DNA from 2 places in the Micromonospora cynarisoli genome. Region 1 is predicted to be linked to the other one. Evidence: predicted binding sites of a transcription regulator. Region 1 holds the regulator's gene; the other holds the start of a gene.

Region 1 (10,525 bases):
CAGCGCCAGCGGGAACCGGGCCGCACCGATCGCGGCCCGCAGGCCGGTGAGGGCGGCGGGCAGGCCGTCTCCGGTGGGGCCGGGCGGCGTCTCGTCGGTCTCCGACGACCCGGTGCGGGCGGCGACGGGGGGCGCGCCGGACCGGGTGGCGGGATCGCCGTGCGTCGTCACCGCTAAAGCGTGCCCGACCGATGCAACAGAGACAACCGGAGGGTAGTAACGGTCAGGTTGCGTCGGGTCGGCTCAACTCGACTTGCGCTTTGGCGATCGCGTGGCACTATTGAGTCAAGTTCACTCAACTTGTGGTGCGGTCGCTCCGGGCGGCCCGCCGGGCAGGCCCTCTGACCTGCCCATCCGTTACGAAGCGAGGAAGCGAAGATGGCACGTGCGGTCGGTATCGACCTCGGCACGACGAACTCCTGCGTCAGCGTTCTCGAGGGCGGTGAGCCCACCGTCATCGCCAACGCTGAGGGCTCGCGGACGACCCCGTCGATCGTCGCGTTCGCCCGCAACGGGGAGGTGCTCGTCGGTGAGGTCGCCAAGCGCCAGGCGGTGACCAACCCGGACCGGACCATCCGCTCGGTCAAGCGGGAGATCGGCACCAACTGGACCGTCGACATCGACGGCAAGAAGTACACCCCGCAGGAGATCTCGGCGCGCACGCTGATGAAGCTCAAGCGGGACGCCGAGGCCTACCTGGGTGAGCAGATCACCGACGCGGTGATCACCGTGCCCGCCTACTTCAACGACGGCCAGCGCCAGGCCACCAAGGAGGCCGGCGAGATCGCCGGCTTCAACGTGCTGCGGATCGTCAACGAGCCGACCGCCGCGGCCCTGGCGTACGGGCTGGACAAGGGCTCCAAGGAGCAGACCGTCCTGGTCTTCGACCTCGGTGGCGGCACCTTCGACGTGTCCCTGCTGGAGCTGGCCGAGGGCGTCGTCGAGGTCAAGTCGACAAGCGGTGACAACCAGCTCGGCGGCGACGACTGGGACCAGCGCATCATCGACCACCTGGTGAAGACGTTCCGGGGCGAGCACGGCATCGACCTGGGCCAGGACAAGATGGCGCTCCAGCGGCTCCGCGAGGCGGCCGAGAAGGCCAAGATCGAGCTGTCGGCGGCCACCACCACCAACATCAACCTGCCGTACATCACCGCCGGCTCGGCCGGCCCGCTGCACCTGGACGTGACGCTCAGCCGCGCCGAGTTCCAGCGGATGACGCAGGACCTGCTGGACCGCTGCAAGGGCCCGTTCGAGCAGGCCGTGAAGGACGCCGGCATCAAGATCGCCGACGTCGACCACGTGATCCTGGTCGGCGGCTCCACCCGGATGCCGGCCGTGACCGACCTGGTCAAGCAGCTCACCGGCCGCGACCCGAACAAGGGCGTCAACCCGGACGAGGTCGTCGCCGTCGGCGCGGCCCTGCAGGCGGGCGTGCTCAAGGGTGAGGTCAAGGACGTCCTGCTGCTCGACGTGACCCCGCTGAGCCTGGGCATCGAGACCAAGGGCGGCATCTTCACCAAGCTCATCGAGCGCAACACCACCATCCCGACCAAGCGCTCCGAGGTCTTCACCACGGCCGACGACAACCAGCCGTCGGTGCTGATCCAGGTGTTCCAGGGCGAGCGGGAGATCGCGGCGTACAACAAGAAGCTCGGCACCTTCGAGCTGACCGGCCTCCCGCCGGCGCCGCGCGGCGTGCCGCAGATCGAGGTCACCTTCGACATCGACGCCAACGGCATCGTCAACGTGCACGCCAAGGACCTGGGCACCGGCAAGGAACAGAAGATGACGATCACCGGCGGCTCGTCGCTGCCGAAGGACGACATCGAGCGGATGCGCCGGGACGCCGAGGAGCACGCCGACGACGACAAGCGTCGCCGGGAGGAGGCCGAGACCCGCAACGTGGCCGAGGCGCTCCAGTGGCAGACCGAGAAGTTCCTCGCCGAGAGCGGCGACAAGCTGCCCACGGAGAACCGGGAGCAGCTCAACGAGGCCCTCGGTGAGCTGCGCGGCGCGCTCGGCGGCCAGGACATCGAGAAGATCAAGGCGGCCCACGAGCGGCTCGCCCAGGTCTCCCAGCAGGCCGGTTCGCTGCTCTACTCGCAGCAGACCGAGCAGGGGGAGCAGCCGGGCGCGGCCGGTGCGGGCGCGGGTGCCGGAGCCGGTGCCGCCGGTGCCGCCGGGGCCCCGAAGGCGGGCGGCCCGGACGACGTGGTCGACGCGGAGATCGTGGACGAGGACAAGAAGTGACGGTCCGCGCCACCGCACAGGGAACGAGGTAGTCGTATGACGGAGAAGCCACGAGCCGCCGACCCGGGCACCTCCGGGTCGACGCCGGGTGGCTCCGCGCCCACCGACGACGGGCCGCGGGTCGTCATCCGGGACAACCGCAAGCTCGGCAAGACCGAGGAGACGCCCGCCGCCGCCGACGCCGGGGCCGACGTCCCGGCCGAGGGGCTGGTCGAGGAGTCCGAGGTGGTGGTCGACGAGATCGAGACCGAGGCCACCGCCCTCGACGATCCGGCGCCGACCGGTCCGCCGGTGGTGGACGCCCCCGCGCAGCCGGTCGACGGCAGCGCCACGGGCTCCCCGCTCGGGGCCGAGCTGGAAGCCCTCCGGGCCGAGCTGGACGAGCGGACCCGGGACCTGCAACGGGTGTCGGCGGAGTACGCCAACTACCGCAAGCGGGTGGACCGGGACCGGGGTGTGGTCCAGGAGCAGGCGACCGGTTCGGTGCTCGCCGCGCTGCTGCCCATCCTGGACGACCTGGACCGGGCCCGGGAACACGGCGACCTGGTCGGGCCGTTCGGCACGGTGGCCGAGCAGCTCACCACGGCACTGGGCAAGTTCGGCCTGACGCCCTTCGGCGAGCAGGGCGACCCGTTCGACCCGACCCGGCACGAGGCGGTCGCGCACCAGACCTCACCGGACGTCGACGAGCCCACCTGCGTGCAGGTGATGCGTCGGGGTTACCTGCTCGGCGAGCGGCTGCTGCGGCCGGCCATGGTCGCGGTCGCCGACCCGGAATAGTGCACGGCCATCCGGTCGCCCCGCCCGCCCGCAACGGTGGGCGGGGCGACCGGGCCACATCTCACGGAAGGGGGTGGACCGGTGAGTTCCAAGGACTGGATCGAGAAGGACTTCTACGCCACGTTGGGCGTGGAGAAGTCCGCCTCCTCGGACGAGATCAAGAAGTCGTACCGGAAGCTGGCCCGGGAGTCGCACCCGGACCACAACCCCGGTGACCCGAAGGCCGAGGAGCGGTTTAAGGCCGTCTCCGAGGCGTACGCGGTGCTCGGCGACGACGCCAAACGCCGCGAGTACGACGAGATGCGCTCGCTGTTCGGCTCGGGCGCGTTCCGTCGGGGCGCGCGCGGCGCGGGTCAGCCCGGCGGGACCCCGTTCGACGTCTCCGACCTGTTCGGCGGCGGTGGCGGGGACAGCCGGTTCGGTGGCGGCGGCTTCACCGACCTGTTCAGTTCGATCTTCTCCGGTGGCGGTGGCGGTGGCGGTGCCGCCGGCCCGACCCGGGCGCGTGGCCCGGCCCGGGGCCGGGACGTGGAGGCCGAGGTCGCCCTCGACTTCGGCGACGCCGTCCGGGGTGTCACCCTGCCGTTGACGTTGCGCGCGCCAGGGGTCTGCGACACCTGCCACGGCAACGGCGCGAAGCCGGGCACCCAGCCGACCGCCTGCCCGGTCTGCCACGGTGCCGGGGTGACCACCCGGGACCAGGGGTCGTTCAGCTTCTCCGAGCCGTGCCGCAACTGCCAGGGCGTCGGGACGGTCGTCGAGGAGAAGTGCCCCGAGTGCCAGGGCACCGGCGGGGTCACCAAGACCCGCACGCTCACCGTCCGGTTCCCCGCCGGGGTGGCCGACGGCCAGCGGATCAGGCTGGCCGGGCGGGGCGAGCCGGGGCAGCGCGGGGGGCCGGCGGGCGACCTGTTCGTGCAGGTGAAGGTCCGGCCGGACGACCTGTTCGGGCGTACCGGTGACGACCTGACGCTGGCCGTGCCGATCACCTTCGCCGAGGCGGTACTCGGCACCGACCTGCGGGTGCCGACGCTGGACGGCGCGGTGACCCTGCGCGTCCCGCCGGGCACCCCGTCCGGGCGGGTGCTGCGGGCCCGGGGCAAGGGTGTCGTACGACGGGACGGGCGGGCCGGCGACCTGCTGGTCACGCTGGACGTGGTGGTGCCGGCGACGGTGTCGGACGAGGCGCGGGCGGCGCTGGAGTCGTTCGCCGACGCGACGCCGCCGGCGGCCCGGGAGCATCTCGACGCGCGGGTGCGTCGGGTCGGTTGACCGGTGGACGGGTGCGGAGGTGAGTGGGATGTCGGACGGGTTCGTGGGTTCGGGTGACCCTGCCTACGAGGCCAAGGTGCTGATGATCTCGGTTGCGGCACGGATGGCGGGAATGCACCCGCAGACGCTGCGCCAGTACGACCGGCTCGGCCTGGTGCAGGCCGGCCGGGCGGCCGGTGGCGGCCGACGCTACAGCGTGCGGGACGTCGTCCTGCTGCGCGAGGTGCAGCGGCTCAGCCAGGACGAGGGCGTCAATCTGGCCGGGGTGAAGCGGATCATCGGGCTGGAACGCCTGGTGGAGCAGGCCCAGCAGCGGGTGGCCCGGCTGGAGGCGGAGTTGGCCGCCGCGTACCGGCGGATCGCCGAGCTGGAGACGCTGGCCAGCGGGTTCTCCCGGGGCGACCTGGTGCCGACGAACCGGACCTCGACGGCGTTGGTGGTGTGGCGTCCCCGCCGCGCCCCCGGCCGCTGATCCTCCGCTGCTCCGCCGCGCCGTCCGGGGCCGGCCCGGCATGATCGACACTTCTGGCTGCGAATAGCGGTGTCCCCTCGACGGGATGCCGCTATTCGGCGTATCTGGAGTGGATCTCCCGAGGCGGGGACTCCAGCCGGCGGGGATTACGCATTCCCCCGCCACGGGCAGGGGTGTCCCGTTAACCTGTGAATCAGGCGTAAGCGGACTAATCCGGACTCTGAGGGTGGGGGGAACCGTGGCGGAATCGGCGAAGAACCTGGCCCGGCAGGCGGAGGAACGGCTCAACCGGGTGGCCGAGAACGTCCGGGAGAAGTTCGACCGGGTCACCGAGGGCAAGTTCTCCGACACGGTGAAGGACGGCAGGTTCGCCGACCGGAACGCTCCCGGGAAGGACCGGAAGCAGACCGAGGCGAAACGCCGTGAGCAGGGCGGATCGTGACGCTGACGATCCGCCGACGTGCGGGCCGGGACCCACGGGGGGCCCCGGCCCGTTCGCCGTCCGGGCGCGGTGCGGACGGGCCCGGCCCGACCGCGACGTCAGCCGAGGCGGCGGTTGTCCCGGACCAGGCCACCCTCGCACCAGTCGTGGTAGGTGAACAGTTCCTGCCGGGCCAGCAGCATCCGGCTGTTGTGCGCCCAGTTGCGCACCAGTTCGTCGCCGTCGCGCTCGGCCTGCTCCACCAGCTTGCGGAACCGACGCCGGGGATGGGCGCGGAACTTCGTCCGGATGCCGTCGGCGGCGTAGATGTAGAGGCAGTGCAGGGCGAAACGGCGCGCCGGGCAGGCCGGGTCCCGCGCCAGCTCGAAGAGGGTGAGCACCAGGTGATCACCCGCCACCAGCAGGTCCCAGTCCTGGGGTAGCGAGGTCAACGGCACCGAGTCGGGTTGGTACGCCCAGGCCCGCAACTCCGCCGGTGACGGGTCGACGGGGTTGGCGAAGCCGCGGAACGTCGGACCGTGCGCGCTCACCGGCAACCTTCCCGCTCACGCCCGCGGGATGCCTCCGTCCGCCCGCGAGCCCCTGGTCTGCTGGGGCGCAACGCTAGCCGCCGCCACCCGGCCGGCGGAAGACCTGCCGGGAAGCAATTCGACAACGGATGCCCTGGCCAGGCCGACCCGTGTGGTCGACCTGGCCAGGCGAAACTCACTCCGTGGCGGGCACCGGTCGGGGCTGGCGGGCGGCGATCCTCCGCCGGAGCCGCTGCTTGAACCAGGGCATGTCGGGCAGTCGGGCGAGCATCGGGCCGGTGACCACGGTGATCAGCACGTACGCCGTGGCGAGCGCCGCCAGCCGGGGCTCGACGGTGCCGGCGGCGACCGCGAGACCGGCGATGACGATGGAGAACTCACCACGGGGCATCAGGGCGAAGCCGGCCCGCCAACGGCCGGGCTCGGCGATCCCGGCCCGCCGGGCCGCCAGGTAACCGGTGACCAGCTTCGTCCCCATGGTGACCACGGCCAGCAGCAACGCGGGCAGCAGCACCGGCGGCATGTCCCGGGGGTCGGTGACCAGGCCGAAGAAGACGAAGAAGACGGCGGCGAACAGGTCCCGCAGCGGGGAGAGCAGCTCGGTGGCGTGGTGCGCCACCGGCCCGGATAGGGCGATGCCGACCAGGAACGCCCCGACGGCGGCGGAGACCTGGAGCCGGGCGGCGATCCCGGCCACCAGCAGGGTCAGGCCGAGCACCCCGAGCAGCAGCGCCTCCGGGTCCTTCGCCGACAGGGCGGCGGAGATCAGGTGGCCGAAGCGGATGGCGACGACCAGCACGACCACCACGGTGAGCACCGCGATGCCCAGCGCCATGCCGCCCTTGACCAGGCCCACACCGGCCAGCAGCGCGGTCACCAGCGGCAGGTAGAGCGCCATCGCCAGGTCCTCGATGACCAGCACGGAGAGGATGACCGGGGTTTCCCGGTTACCGACCCGGCCGAGGTCGCCGAGCACTTTGGCGATCACCCCGGAGGACGAGATCCAGGTGATGCCGCCGAGCACCACGGCTGCCACCCAGCCCCAACCGAGCAGCAGCGCGAAACCGAACCCGGGCAGGGCGTTGAGGACCGCGTCGATCAGGCCGGCCGGGGCCGCCGAGCGTAGATTGCCGACCAGTTCGTTGGCGCTGTACTCCAGGCCGAGCATGACCAGCAGCAGGATGACGCCGATCTCGGCGCCGACGGCGAAGAACTCCTCGCTCGCGGCCAGCGGCAGCAGACCGCCGTGGCCGAACGCGAGGCCGGCGAGCAGGTAGAGCGGGATGGGGGAGACGCCGAACCGGCGGCTGAGCCGACCGAGCAGCCCGAGCAGCAGGAGGAGAGCGCCGACTTCGACAAGTAGAGTTGTGGTTTCGTGCATCCGCCTCAGCCGTCCGGGTCACTGTCGGCGAGGATGGCGGTCACCCCGTCGAGACCCTGCCGGGTGCCGACCACCACCACCACGTCACCGGCCGCGAAGCGGAAGGTGGGATCGGGCGAGACGTTGACCTCGCCCTGTCGGAGCACCGCCACGATCGAGGCGCTGGTCCGGGTGCGTGCCTTGGTGTCGCCGAGCCGCTTGTTGACGTACTTCGACCCCGCCGGGATGGCGATCTGTTCGGTGAGCAGCCCGGCCGCCTGCTCGCGCAGACCGGAGAGCTGACCCAGCATCAGCGACGCGCCGAGGATGTCGGCAAGGGCCTCCGCCTCGTCGTCGGTCAGCGGGATGTCGTGCTGACAGGAGTCGGGATCGTCCGGGTCGTAGAGGACCAGGTCGCGGCGGCCATTGCGGTGGGAGACCACCCCGAGCCGGCGACCGGACTCCGTCATCAGGTCATGACGGACGCCGATTCCCGGTAGGGCGGTCTGTTCGACACGTACTCGCACGGACGAGAGGCTATACCCTGCCCTCCACCTCGGCCCGCCGGACGTCTGCCCTGCTGGCGAGCGTGCCACCCCGCCACCGCCCGTGACCGTCCACGCCACGAAGATCCACTCATCGGGGCCGTGCTGCGGCGTCCCGCCCCGCTCGACACCGCAACGGGGCCGACGTCGCTCAGGTGGTGTGACCCACGCCACGTTGGCAGAGTTGAGCGGAATAGGCTCAACTCTGGTGGTGTCTCTTACTAGTGGACACGCCGATCCCGGGGGAGCCCATGAACACGGAACGACTCACCACCAAGAGCCGCGAAACCATCACCGGTGCGGTCGCGCTGGCCAACCAGCGTGGTCACGCCACCGTGGAACCCTGGCACCTGCTGCTGGCCCTGCTCGACACCGACGGTTCCACCGCCGCCGGCCTGCTGCGCGCCGTGGGTGCCGACCCCGCCGAGCTGCGCCGGGTCGCGCAGCGCTCGGTCGACGCGCTGCCCGCCGCCCGTGGGTCCAGCATCGCCGAGCCGACCCTCGCCCGCGAATTCGTCAACGCCATCGGCGCCGCCGAGCAGATCGCCCGGCCGCTCGGCGACGAGTACACCTCCACCGAGCACCTGCTCGCCGGCCTGGCCCGGGTGGGCGGCGCGGTGTCCAACGCGCTGAAGGCCGCCGGGGCCACCGAGGAGAACCTGGTCGCCGCGTTCCCGACCGTGCGCGGCGGAGACCGGCGGGTCACCACCGCCGACCCGGAGCAGACCTACCAGGCACTGGCCAAGTACGGCGTCGACCTCACCGCCAGCGCCCGGGACGGCAAGATCGACCCGGTGATCGGCCGGGATTCGGAGATCCGTCGGGTGATCCAGGTGCTCTCCCGGCGTACCAAGAACAACCCGGTGCTGATCGGCGAGCCGGGCGTCGGCAAGACCGCGATCGTCGAGGGCCTGGCCCAGCGGATCGTGGCCGGCGACGTGCCCGAGTCGCTGCGGGACAAGAAGCTGGTCTCGCTCGACCTCGGCGCGATGGTCGCCGGTGCGCAGTACCGGGGGCAGTTCGAGGAACGGCTCAAGTCCGTCCTGGAGGAGATCAAGAACTCGAACGGGCAGGTCATCACCTTCCTCGACGAGCTGCACACGGTGGTCGGCGCGGGCAAGGGCGAGGGCTCGATGGACGCCGGCAACATGCTCAAGCCGATGCTCGCCCGGGGTGAGCTGCGGATGGTCGGCGCGACCACCCTCGACGAGTACCGCGAGCACATCGAGAAAGACCCGGCCCTGGAGCGCCGGTTCCAGCCGGTGCTGGTCGGCGAGCCGACCATCGAGGACACCATCGGCATCCTGCGCGGCCTCAAGGAACGCTACGAGGTGCACCACGGCGTCCGGATCACCGACGCCGCACTGGTCGCCGCCGCGTCGCTGTCCGACCGGTACATCACCGACCGGTTCCTGCCGGACAAGGCGATCGACCTGGTCGACGAGTCCGCGTCCCGGCTCCGGATGGAGATCGACTCCCGGCCGGTGGAGGTGGACGAGATCGAGCGGGCGGTACGCCGGCTGGAGATCGAGGAGATGGCGCTGGCCAAGGAGCCCGACGCCGCCTCCGCCGAGCGGCTGGACCGGCTGCGCAAGGAGTTGGCCGACAAGCGTGAGCAGCTCACCGCGCTGTCCGAGCGCTGGCAGACCGAGAAGAGCCACATCACCAAGCTCTCCACCGCCAAGGAGGAGTTGGAACGCCTCGGCGGCGAGGCCGAGCGGGCCGAACGCGACGGCGAGCTGGAACGCGCCGCCGAGCTGCGTTACGGCCGGATTCCGGCGCTCAAGGCCGACCTGGCGACGGCCGAGCAGGAGCTGGCCCGGCTCCAGGCCGACGGCGCGATGCTCAAGGAGGAGGTCGGCGCGGACGACATCGCCGCCGTCGTCGCCTCCTGGACGGGCATCCCGGCCGGTCGGCTCCTGGAGGGCGAGACCGCCAAGCTGCTGCGGATGGAGGAGTCGCTGGGCAGCCGCGTAGTCGGCCAGGCCGAGGCCGTGGGCGCCGTCTCCGACGCGGTACGCCGGGCGCGGGCCGGCGTCGCCGATCCGGACCGCCCCACCGGCAGCTTCCTGTTCCTCGGCCCCACCGGCGTCGGCAAGACCGAGCTGGCCAAGGCGCTCGCCGAGTTCCTCTTCGACGACGAACGGGCCATGGTCCGCATCGACATGAGCGAGTACGGCGAGAAGCACTCCGTCGCCCGTCTGGTCGGTGCCCCGCCCGGCTACGTCGGCTACGAGGAGGGCGGGCAGCTCACCGAGGCGGTGCGTCGCCGGCCGTATTCGGTGGTCCTGCTGGACGAGGTGGAGAAGGCCCACCCGGACGTCTTCGACCTCCTGCTCCAGGTGCTCGACGACGGTCGGCTCACCGACGGTCAGGGTCGTACGGTCGACTTCCGCAACGCGATCCTGATCCTGACCTCCAACCTGGGGTCGTCGGTGATCAGCGATCTGACGCTCGCCGACGAGCAGCGCCGCGAAGGGGTGCTCGCGGTGGTCCGCTCGCACTTCAAGCCGGAGTTCCTCAACCGGCTCGACGACATCGTGGTCTTCGCCGCGCTGCGCGGGGACGACCTGCGGTCGATCGTCGACATCCAGCTCGACCGGCTGCGCCGCCGGCTCGCCGACCGCCGGTTGGCGCTGGACGTCAGCGAACCCGCCCGCACCTGGCTCGCCGAGCACGGGTACGACCCGATCTACGGCGCCCGGCCGCTGCGCCGCCTGGTCCAGTCGGCCATCGGCGACCAGCTCGCCAAGGCCCTGCTGGGTGGCGTGGTCCGGGACGGCGACACGGTGCGGGTCGACCTGTCCGACGACAAGGACGGCCTGACCGTCACCGCCGCCTGACCCCCCACACCCGGCCGACCCCGCCAGT
Region 2 (10,525 bases), 3.3 Mb from region 1:
ACACGAGCTGGACCGAGTTCGCCCGGGGCAGCGCGCTGCCCGTACCGCCGGGGTTGAAGCCGGCACCCGCCACGAGCCCGCCGCATCCGGGAGCGGTCGCCGGCGGCTCGTCGCCGGCGCCCGCGCCGTCGGCCAGCGGCGGCTGACCGCACCCGACCGCACGGGCACGACCGGCCGTCCCGACGGCCGGTCGTGCCCGTCCCGCTCCACCCTGAGAAGGACTAGGGGTCGGCTCCGGGGCGACCCTGGGACTACCCCGAAACCCGCCCTGGGCAGGGCGGAAACGTCAGAGGTGGGGGCTAGATTCGGGGCATGACGCAGGAAGAGGACCGGTTCCACGTGCGGCTGCGGGTGGCCGACGACGTGGTCGAGGTGCGCGCGGTCGGTGAGATCGACATCGCCACCGTGGGCGCGTTCCGGGCCGCCCTCTGGGCCGCGCCGGCCCGCCCGCTGCTCCGGCTCGACCTCTCCGGGGTCCAGGTGCTCTCCGCCGCCGGGGTGCGGGCGCTGGTCGCCGCCCACCTCAGGGTCCGGGCCCGGGGTGGCGAACTGGTGGTGGTCGACCCCGATCCGGTGGTCGCCCGGGTGCTGCGGGTCGGTGGCCTGCACCGCGTCATCGCCGTCCGGCACGGCGACGCCCCGGTCGAGACCGTTTCCCGCCCGCTGGCCGCCTGCGCCTGACGGCAGGCCCCGGCGACCCGTCGCAGCACCGGAGAGTCCGGCGACCGGAGCCGCGCTGGAGTCCGGCGACCGAGGCCGGGCCACGGAGCCCCGGCGGTGGGGCCGCCGGGCGGTGCCGGCGACCCCGAGCGACGTCAGCGCACGCCGAGCAGGTCGACGACGAAGACCAGGGTCTCGTTCGGCTTGATCACGCCGCCCGCGCCCCGGCTGCCGTAACCCAGGTGCGGCGGGATGGTGAGCCGGCGGCGACCGCCGACCTTCATCCCCACCACGCCCTGGTCCCAGCCGGCGATGACCTGACCGCCGCCGAGCGGGAACTCGAACGCCTCGCCCCGGTTCCAGGACGCGTCGAACTCACGGCCGGTGGAGTGGGACACCCCCACGTAGTGCACGTTGGCGAGCTGGCCGGGACGCGCCTCCGGGCCCTCCCCGACGGTGATGTCCTCGATCACCAGGTCGGCCGGGGCCGCACCCTCGATCGGGCCGATCTCCGGCTTGCCTGCCTGGGGCGTGTTCATCTGCTGTTCTCCTCTGTCGTCACCCGGTCGTCCGGACGCTGTCGATCCTGCCCGATCGCGGCACCCCGGCTGCCGTGGGCCCCGCCGACCGGGCCCGCGTCGCGGGACCCTGCCCGCCGGAGCCGCCGCGCACGTGTCCCGCCCGCGCGGGACCGGACGCAGACGCGGCAGGGGCGCCACCGTGGCGGTGGCGCCCCTGCCGTTCGGTCGACCACCCGGGCGGGTGGGACCTGTCACCTGAGCCAGCCGAACCGGCGGACCAGCGGGAGGGTGGCCCAGACCCGGCCGAGGCCGAGGGTGTTCCCCGCGCCGACCAGGGCGAGGCCGGCCAGCACCGCGGCGTAGATCAGGTGGTCGTCCATGAAGGGGTTGTTCTCCGGAGGCAGGACGGCGGTCCACATCAGCACCATGAGCAGGCCACCGGCGACGGCGGCGATCCGCATCCCGATGCCGAGCAGCAGGGCCACCCCGATCCCGGCCAGACCGATCATGAACAGCCAGTCCGCCCAGGCCGCCCCGGCGATGTCCTGGTAGAGCCCCTGGAACGGACCCTTCGCGCCGAAGGCGAGGAACCCCTTGGTCGGGCTGCCGCCGTTGATCCAGGCGTTCTTCGCCGCGGTCTCGTGGCCGAGACCGAACAGCTTGTCCAGGAACGCCCAGAGGAAGATCCAGCCGAGGGCCAGCCGGGTTCCGGCCCAGACGAACCGGGCGGCCCGCTGGCGGGTGGTCTCGGTTCCGGCCACCGGTGCGATGGTCCTGGCGGTGGTGTTCCGCTCGATCGTCGCGGTCATGGTCTCCACGTCCCTTCTCTGCCTGGCACCGCACTTCCCGGTGGCAGTTACATTCCACGCCGGTCGGCGCGGTCCCGGCAGGGCCGACCGGTCCGTGCCGGGGCGGGACCTAAGTCCCCTGGTGCGGGCGTCCGGACGGGACCTTCGACCTCCGGGTGACCGGTCCACCCGCCCCTGCCCCGGCCGGTCGGCGCGGCCCTAGCGTCGGACGGGAGAACCGGGCTAGGAGGTCGTGATGAGGACGTGGCAGGTGGACGACGTGATGACCCGGGAGGTCGCCACGGTGGGGGAGGAGACCCCGTACCGGGTGATCGTCGACATGCTGATCCGCCGGGGCGTCAGCGCGGTGCCTGTGGTGGACGACTTCCGTCGGGTGCTGGGGGTGGTGTCCGAGGCGGACCTGCTGCACAAGGTGGAGCACTCCGGGGCGCAGGAGGAGCGTCGGGTGTTCACCGGGCGGCGACGTCGGGTGTCCCGGGAGAAGGCCGGGGCGCTGCTGGCGAGGGAGCTGATGACCGCGCCGGCCGTCACCACCCACCCGGGGGCGTCGCTGCCGGCGGCGGCCCGGCTGATGGACCGGGAGGCGGTCAAGCGGCTGCCCGTCCTGGACGACCTGGGCCGGCTGGTCGGCATCGTCACCCGCAGCGACCTGCTGCGGGTGCACCTGCGCACCGACGCCGAGATCCGCGAGGACGTGGTGCAGGAGGTGCTGCGCCGGGTGCTGGCCGTGCGGGACGGGCTGGTCACCGTGCAGGTCCGCGACGGCGCGGTGCGGTTGGACGGCCGGCTGGACCGGCGGACCGCCGCAGAGCTGGCGGAGAAACTCGCCGGCCAGGTCAGCGGGGTGGTCCAGGTCACCAGCACCATCGGGTACGACGTGGACGACGCCGGACTGACCGAGCGGGGGATCACCCCGGTGGCCTGACCCGCACCCGGCCCGCCGGGGCAGGCGGTCAGACCGGGGCGGCCAGTTGGGCGGCGAGCAGGCCCGGTGCCTCGGCCAGCGACGGGCCGTACCAGGTGAGGTGGCGGCCGGAGACCAGCGCGCAGGGGACGCCGGGAAAGGCGTCCGGCCCGTCGTCGGCGGTGAACGCGTAGGGCTCGTCGGGGAGGACCACCAGGTCGGGCCGGCGGGCCCGCAGCGCGTCGAGGTCGGGACGCGGATAGCGGTCCGGGTCGTCGTCGTACACGTTGACCACGCCGAGCCGGCGCAGCACGTCCCCGGCGAAGGTGTCCCCGCCGAGCACCACCCACGGCCGCCGCCACACCGGCACCACGGCCCGCCGGGGGCCGTCGGGGACGGCGGGCGCGGCCCAGGCCCGGCGGGCGTCGGTCAGCCAGCCGGGCTCCCCGGTGACCCCGAGCGCGGCGAGCACCCCGGCCAGCTCGTCGAGGGCCTGCGGCACGGTCCGGGGGTAGGTGACCAGCACCGGCACCCCGGCCGCGGTGAGCGCGTCCGCGTCGACGCGGCGGTTCTCCTCCACGTTGAGCAGCACCAGGTCCGGCCGCAGCGCCCGGACCCGGTCCAGGTCGGGGTACTTGCTGCCGCCGACCCGGGCCACGTCCAACCCTGCCGGGTGCACGCACCAGTCGGTCGCGCCGACCAACAGCTCCGGCACGGTCACCGCCACCGCCTCGGTCAGCGACGGCACCAACGAGACCACCCGCACGTCGTCCTCCCCGTCCTCAGTGGGCGGCGCTGGCGACGGTCTCCCGGGCCACGGTGGCCACCGGCACACCCTCCCGGGCCGCCCACTCGACGGCGTGCCGCACCTCGGCCACCGGCAACGGCCGCCGGTCGGTCACGGTGACCGCCGTGTGCACCGCGAAGGACACGAACGGGTACGACCGGGCCAGCCCGGCGACGCAGTCGTGCACCTGACCGGCCACCGCCAACGCCTCCTCCCGGGTCAACGCCGGCAGCACCAGCAGGTACTCGTCGGGGGTGAGGCGGACGGCCCGGTCGACCGGGCGCAGCGGGGCGGTCAGCGCGGCGATCACGGCCTGTGCCTCGCGTGCCGCGCTGCGGCGTCCGAACCGTTCCGGTGCGCCGGCCGGCTCACCGACGCGTACCCCGATCAGGGCCACCGGCAGGGTGCCGGCGGCGGTCACCCCGTCCATCCCGGTCCAGCGGCGCAACGTCGGCTCGTCCACCAGCCCCGGCGGGCCGTCCACCGGCTCGGCGTGCCGGCCCGGACCGCTGCGGTGGGCGCGTTCGGCGCGCTCGGCCATCAGCCGTAACGCCGCCTCGGCCCGGCTCTCCCCGGGGGTCGCCGGCAGGTCCCGCACCCGGTGCAGCACCTGGTCGATCGCGGTCAGTGCGGCCGGGGGTAGCCGGTCGCCGAGCTGGGTGCGCAGCCGGATCACCTCGTGCAGCGCCTCGTCGCGGCGGAACCCCCAGCGGCCGGCGAAGAGCCGCCCCTGCTCCAACGTGTCGGCCGGCACCGCCTCCCGGCGGTCCCGGGCCACCAGGCTCGCCCCGAACCGGGGGGTCAGCGCCACCACGCTCCACTCCCGGGCCAGCTCCTCGGTGTCGTCGAGCGTCACCGGGTACGCCCCGGCGGGCACCTCCGGCGGTGGCTGCCCGACCAGCCCGACGACGGTGACCGCCGCACCCGCCGCGATCCGGGCGTAGCGTTCCCGCTCCCGCAGGAAGTACGGCATCCGCTGGAACAGGGCGATCACCACCAGCGGGCCGTCCTCGGCGGTGGCCAGCGCCGACCGCTCGATGGCGTGGGAGACCGTGACGAGACTCCGCTTGGTCAACAGTTCCGGGGCCGGTCCGTCGTGCAGCACCCCGTGAGCGTAGAGATCGCGCCCGGGGCGCACCAACCGCCTGGTGCCGCGTCCGTCGTCCGAACCGGCGGGGCGGTGACCGCGGTCGACGTCCTAGACTCGGCCGGTCACCCTCGCCTGCCACGGACGGACCTCCGATGACGCGTACCGCCACCGACGACGGTGCCCGGCTGCGGCCGGTCCCGGCCGGTGCCGCGCCGCTGTTCGTCCGGGCCGGCCAGGCCGTGTACGCCGCCCGCCGGCTCGGTGACCTGGTGACGCGCCGGCCGGCCGGGGTCACCGGGCACCAGTGGAGTTCCGCCCTGCGCGAGGAGTTCGACCACGTCGTCTGCGCGGCCGACACCGGTGTGCCGCTGTTCGCCCTGACCGTCGGCCCGACCGCGCCCCCGGGGTCGGCCGGGCAGCGGGCCGGGCGGATGGCCGCCGCGGTGTGCGCCGCCGTGGGCCTGCCGGTGCTGCGGATCGGCTCGCCGACGCTGCGGGCCGCCGGGCACGGCCGACGCATCGTCACGTACGTCATCGACGCGCGCGCCTACGCCGCCGGGGCCGCCCCGGACGGGTCGGACGACACCCCGGTGGGCTTCCGGGACATCGTCGGGCGGCTGCCGGACGGGCGTACCGGGCCGGTCAACGACCTCGGCGCGCTGTCCCGGGCGGCGGCCGTCGAGGCGTACGTGTCGCGGCGGCTCAGCGACCCGATCGTGCGCGGGTTGCACGTGTGCTGGCGCGACGGGACGGCCGAGGGATGGAGCTGGGTCGAGGTGCGTCCCGGCCGGTGCCTGGTGGAGCGGGTCACGGTGCACGAGGCGCGGCTGCGCTGCGGGGTGGACCCGGGCCGGCTGGCCGAGGATCTCGCGGCGGTGGCGGTGGGCGACCGGCTGGCCGGGGCGGAGCACGAGGAACCGGCCCTGCTCGACCGGGATGACCTGCGCCGGCAGATCCGCGCCCTGCGGGACCGGCGCGACGAGCTGGCCGCCCCGTTCGCGTTCGATCACCTCTGCGGGGACTGACCGCCGCCGAACGACCCGCCGTCATTTTCCGGCGACGGTTGGTGACATTGCGGCCCGCCCGGAAAACGGTCGGGGATTCCTCGATCCGCGTTGAACCTTCGCCGATGCCGGCCCGTACCTAAGCGGGAATGGACAGGATCTTCCCAGCCGCGCCACCCGACGCGGCGGACGGTGCGGAAAGGCATCGTCGGCCATCGACGTGCGACCGGAACGTCGCAGTGTCTCCGGCGGGGGTGACCGGCCCGGAAAGGGTCTCCTCGTCGGGGGCGCGAGTCAGGTACCGGATCGAGAAGGAGAGCAATTCGATGCGCAGGTCCACAGGGGCACGCCGGTCATCCGGTAACGCGCGGAGCAAGCGGCTGCTGGCGGCGGTCGGTGCGCTCGTCGTCTTCGGCGGTATCGCCGCCGTCACCCAGATCTCCTCGGCCGGGGACAAGCCGAGGCAGCAGACCCGCAACGTCTCGTCGGCCTGCGTCGCACCGAGCCCCGGTGCAACCTCGCCGAGCGGGCGTGGCAGCACCACCCAGACCTGGCAGAACGGCAGGTGGGTCCGCAACCACTGGGGTGACGGGCAGATGTCCGTCGCCGAGTGCCAGGCCGTCAAGGCCGGCAACGCGCCGGTGACCACCCTCGCCTCGACGGTGGCCTGCCCGGAGGTCACCCCCCGGCTGCCGCAGATCCCGGCCCAGGCCAAGGCCGAGGTGGACAAGGAACTCGCCCTGCTCAAGACCCAGATCGACGACGCCAACAGGCGGCTGGCGGCGGAGGGGCGCAACGGTCAGGCGTTCATCGACAACGCCATCCTCGGCCCGCTGGCCGACAAGCGCCGGTCGGCGCTGAACCGGATCGCCACCGCGATCGGTCGCTTCGCCCAGCGCCCGCAGGGCCTGGAGCAGCTCGCCGGCTGCCAGGTGGCCGCCAACAACGGTGGCCAGAACGGCAACAACGGCGGCCAGAACAACAACGGCGGCAACAACGGGAACAACGGCGGCCAGAACAACAACGGCGGGAACAACGGCAACGCCCTGGGCGTGCTGGCGAAGGACTGCGCCAACAGCCGGTTGCAGGCGCACGACGGCTTCCAGAACGGCAACCGGTGCGTCAGCACCGCGTTCGGTGAGGTGGGCGCGGCGGCCAACAACCCGTCGCTGCTGATCACCCAGTTCCCCAACCAGGTGCGGCGCAACCAGGCCTTCACCCTGAAGGTCTCCACCCGAAACCTGGTCCGTGACCGGTTCCTGGCTGCCGGCCAGGGCGGCTACTACCTGGAGAGTTCGGTGCTCAACGGTCAGGGCCTGACCCGCGGTCACTTCCACACCGCCTGCCGGATGCTCCAGAACACCAACCAGGCGCCCTCGAACCCGCAGGACGTGCCGGCGTTCTTCGTGGCCACCGAGGACGGCAAGGGCGGCAACCAGGCCGACGACGTGACCATCCAGATCCCGGGCCTGCCGCAGTCGGGTACGGCGCAGTGCGCGGTCTGGGCCGGTGACGGCTCGCACCGGGTGCCGATGATGGAGCGGGCCAACCAGACCCCCGCCTTCGACGTGGTGCGCATCCGGGTCAACTGACCCGACCGGCGACGACTGCGGGCCATCCCGGGAACCTCCGGGGTGGCCCGCAGTTCCGTGTCCGCCGGGCACGTCCGGCGGGCGGGCAGCGTACCGGCGGACGTTTTCGGTGCGGGGTCGCCGGGTGGAAAGTGTGGACACGGACGAAAACGCCGGGGTCACGCTGATATCCCAGCGTGACCCCGGCGTGTCCGTTCGTGGTCCGGCCCGCCGTCAGCGGTTCTTCCACGCCTCCACGACCGAGACCGGGATGCGCCCGCGCTCGGAGATTTCGTGTCCGTTCTTGGTCGCCCATTCCCGGATGGCGCGGTTCTGCTCGCGGTCCATTCCCGAGACGCCGGGCCGGGCGGGGCGGCGGGCCGGGCGACCGGCTTCGACGGCACCTCGGCCCATTCGACGGCCAGCGGTGATGTAGGCGTCGAGCGCCTTGCGCAGCACCCCCGCGTTCTCGTCGGAGAGGTCGATGGTGTACGCCGCCCCATCCAGGCTGAACTCGACGGTCCGATCGGCCTTTCCGCCGTCGAGGTCGTCGGTCAGAACGGTGATTACTTTCCTTGCCATCGCCATTACTCCCTGTGGTGATCGGGGTGTGCTAAGAGTTTGACGTATCTGACGGCAAATCCGCAACAATATGCCTCTCTTTCATTTGGCGGGTCGCGCCAATCCTGGGAAATCCGGGTACGGCCAATGCTGGCGGCGGCGGCGGTGCGGCTGGAATGTGTCCTGGGTCACAGGTTGGAACACGGGGCACGGTTTGTGACTTGAGTGAGACACGCTCAACCTCAAGTGATGGCAGGTGTCCGATGGCAACCCTTCCGGTACTTCCCCTGACCGACGTCGTCCTGCTGCCCGGCATGGTCATCCCGGTGACCCTCGACCCGACCACCCAGGCCGCCGTCGACGCCGCCCGGGCCAGCGGCGACAAGACACTGCTCGCCGTCCCCCGCATCGACGGCGAGTACGGCCCCGTCGGCACGGTCGCCACCATCGAGAAGGTGGGCCGCCTTCCCGACGGTGAACCCGCCGCCGTGGTGCGTGGCCTCGCCCGCGCCCGGATCGGCTCCGGCGTCCCCGGACCCGGCGCGGCCCTCTGGGTGGAGGCCACCCGCCTCGACGAACCCGCTCCCGCCGGCCGCGCCCGCGACCTGGCCCGCGAGTACCGCGCCCTGATGACCTCCGTGCTTCAACAGCGGGGTGCCTGGCAGGTCATCGACGCGATGGAGCGGATGACCGACCTGTCCGAACTGGCCGACGCCGCCGGCTACGCGCCGTGGCTCAGCCTGGCGCAGAAGACCGAGCTGCTCGCCGCGCCTGATGTAACCGCCCGGCTGGAACTGCTCGTCGGCTGGGTGAAGGACCACCTGGCCGAGCAGGAGGTCACCGAGCAGATCAACAGCGACGTCCGGGAGGGGCTGGAGAAGTCCCAGCGGGAGTTCCTGCTCCGCCAGCAGCTCGCCGCGATCCGCAAGGAACTCGGCGAGGACGAGCCGGACGGCTCCGCCGACTACCGCTCCCGGGTGGAGTCCGCCGACCTGCCGGACAAGGTCCGCGAGGCGGCGCTGCGCGAGGTCGGCAAGCTGGAGCGGGCCAGCGACGCCTCACCCGAGGCGGGCTGGATCAGGACCTGGCTGGACACGGTGCTGGAGATGCCGTGGAGCACGCGTACCGAGGACGACACCGACCTGACGGCGGCACGGGCGGTGCTCGACGCCGACCACGCCGGCCTGGCCGACGTCAAGGACCGCATCCTGGAGTACCTCGCGGTGCGCAACCGGCGCGCCGAGCGCGACCTCGGGGTGGTCGGCGGACGCGGCTCCGGCGCGGTGCTGGCCCTCGCCGGCCCGCCCGGCGTCGGCAAGACCAGCCTCGGCGAGTCGGTGGCCCGGGCGCTGGGCCGCAACTTCGTCCGGGTCTCCCTCGGCGGCGTCCGCGACGAGGCCGAGATCCGTGGGCACCGCCGCACCTACGTCGGCGCGCTGCCCGGCCGGATCGTCCGCGCGCTGCGCGAGTCCGGTTCGATGAACCCTGTGGTGCTCCTCGACGAGGTGGACAAGCTCGCCGTCGGCTACGCCGGTGACCCGGCCGCCGCCCTGCTGGAGGTGCTCGACCCGGCCCAGAACCACACCTTCCGCGACCACTACCTCGAAGTCGACCTCGATCTGTCCGACGTGCTCTTCCTGGCCACCGCCAACGTGGTGGAGACCATCCCCGGCCCGCTGCTGGACCGGATGGAACTGGTCACCCTGGACGGGTACACCGAGGACGAGAAGGTCGCCATCGCCCGCGACCACCTGCTGCCCCGGCAGCTCCAGCGGGCCGGCCTGACCGCCGACGAGGTGACGGTCACCGACGGGGTGCTGGCGATGATCGCCGGTGAGCACACCCGGGAGGCGGGCGTCCGGCAGCTCGAACGGGCCCTGGCGAAGATCCTGCGCAAGGTCGCCGTGGCCCTGGCCACCGACCCGGCCCCGGTCCGGGTCGACACCGACACCCTGGCCCGCTACCTGGGCCGACCGAGGTTCACCCCGGAGTCGGCCGAGCGGACGGCGGTGCCCGGCGTGGCCACCGGCCTGGCCGTCACCGGCGCCGGCGGCGACGTGCTCTTCATCGAGGCCACCAGCATGGACGGTGAGCCGGGGCTGACCCTCACCGGGCAGCTCGGCGACGTGATGAAGGAGTCCGCCCACATCGCGCTGTCCTACCTGCGCGCCAACGGGCGGCGGTACGGCCTCGACCCGAACGTCCTGGCCGGACGCCGGATCCACCTGCACGTGCCGGCGGGTGCGGTGCCCAAGGACGGCCCCAGCGCCGGCATCACCATGGTCACCGCGCTGGCGTCCCTGGTGACCGGCCGGCCGGTACGGCCCGAGTTCGGGATGACCGGCGAGGTCACGCTGTCCGGGCGGGTGCTGCCCATCGGCGGGGTGAAGCAGAAGCTGCTCGCCGCGCACCGGGCCGGCCTGACCGAGGTGATCATCCCGGCCCGCAACGAGCCGGACCTCGACGACCTGCCCACCGAGGTGCGTGAGGCGCTGACCGTGCACACCCTGGCCGACGTGGCCGACGTGCTCGCCCTGGCGTTGCGCCCGGCCGAGATCGACGCGGACACGCTCGGCGGTCGACCGGTCGGCGCCGCCTGACCGGAACCGACCGCACGG

Evidence for each region. The regulator HspR, encoded in region 1, represses chaperone genes until heat shock. The targets are predictions, from matches to a motif close to TTGAGTNNNNNNNACTCAA.
Region 2: the regulator HspR is predicted to act here: its motif matches at 8,129-8,147, upstream of lon (endopeptidase La).

Annotation. Positions count from the first base shown of each region.
Region 1 covers NZ_CP130426.1:4,581,928-4,592,452, reverse strand. Annotated here, with positions in the region: gene Q2K16_RS19750 (ABC transporter) at 1-171, opposite strand, end outside; gene dnaK (molecular chaperone DnaK) at 379-2,253, shown strand; gene grpE (nucleotide exchange factor GrpE) at 2,290-3,033, shown strand; gene dnaJ (molecular chaperone DnaJ) at 3,115-4,305, shown strand; gene Q2K16_RS19730 (heat shock protein transcriptional repressor HspR) at 4,334-4,777, shown strand; gene Q2K16_RS19725 (hypothetical protein) at 5,016-5,219, shown strand; gene Q2K16_RS19720 (hypothetical protein) at 5,318-5,749, opposite strand; gene Q2K16_RS19715 (cation:proton antiporter) at 5,925-7,130, opposite strand; gene Q2K16_RS19710 (cation:proton antiporter regulatory subunit) at 7,136-7,636, opposite strand; gene clpB (ATP-dependent chaperone ClpB) at 7,906-10,497, shown strand.
Region 2 covers NZ_CP130426.1:1,331,442-1,341,966, reverse strand. Annotated here, with positions in the region: gene Q2K16_RS05615 (L,D-transpeptidase) at 1-146, shown strand, start outside; gene Q2K16_RS05610 (STAS domain-containing protein) at 313-681, shown strand; gene Q2K16_RS05605 (FKBP-type peptidyl-prolyl cis-trans isomerase) at 816-1,199, opposite strand; gene Q2K16_RS05600 (DoxX family membrane protein) at 1,433-1,999, opposite strand; gene Q2K16_RS05595 (CBS domain-containing protein) at 2,226-2,915, shown strand; gene Q2K16_RS05590 (helical backbone metal receptor) at 2,944-3,660, opposite strand; gene Q2K16_RS05585 (DICT sensory domain-containing protein) at 3,677-4,786, opposite strand; gene Q2K16_RS05580 (hypothetical protein) at 4,924-5,796, shown strand; gene Q2K16_RS05575 (hypothetical protein) at 6,102-7,367, shown strand; gene Q2K16_RS05570 (histone-like nucleoid-structuring protein Lsr2) at 7,581-7,928, opposite strand; gene lon (endopeptidase La) at 8,171-10,507, shown strand.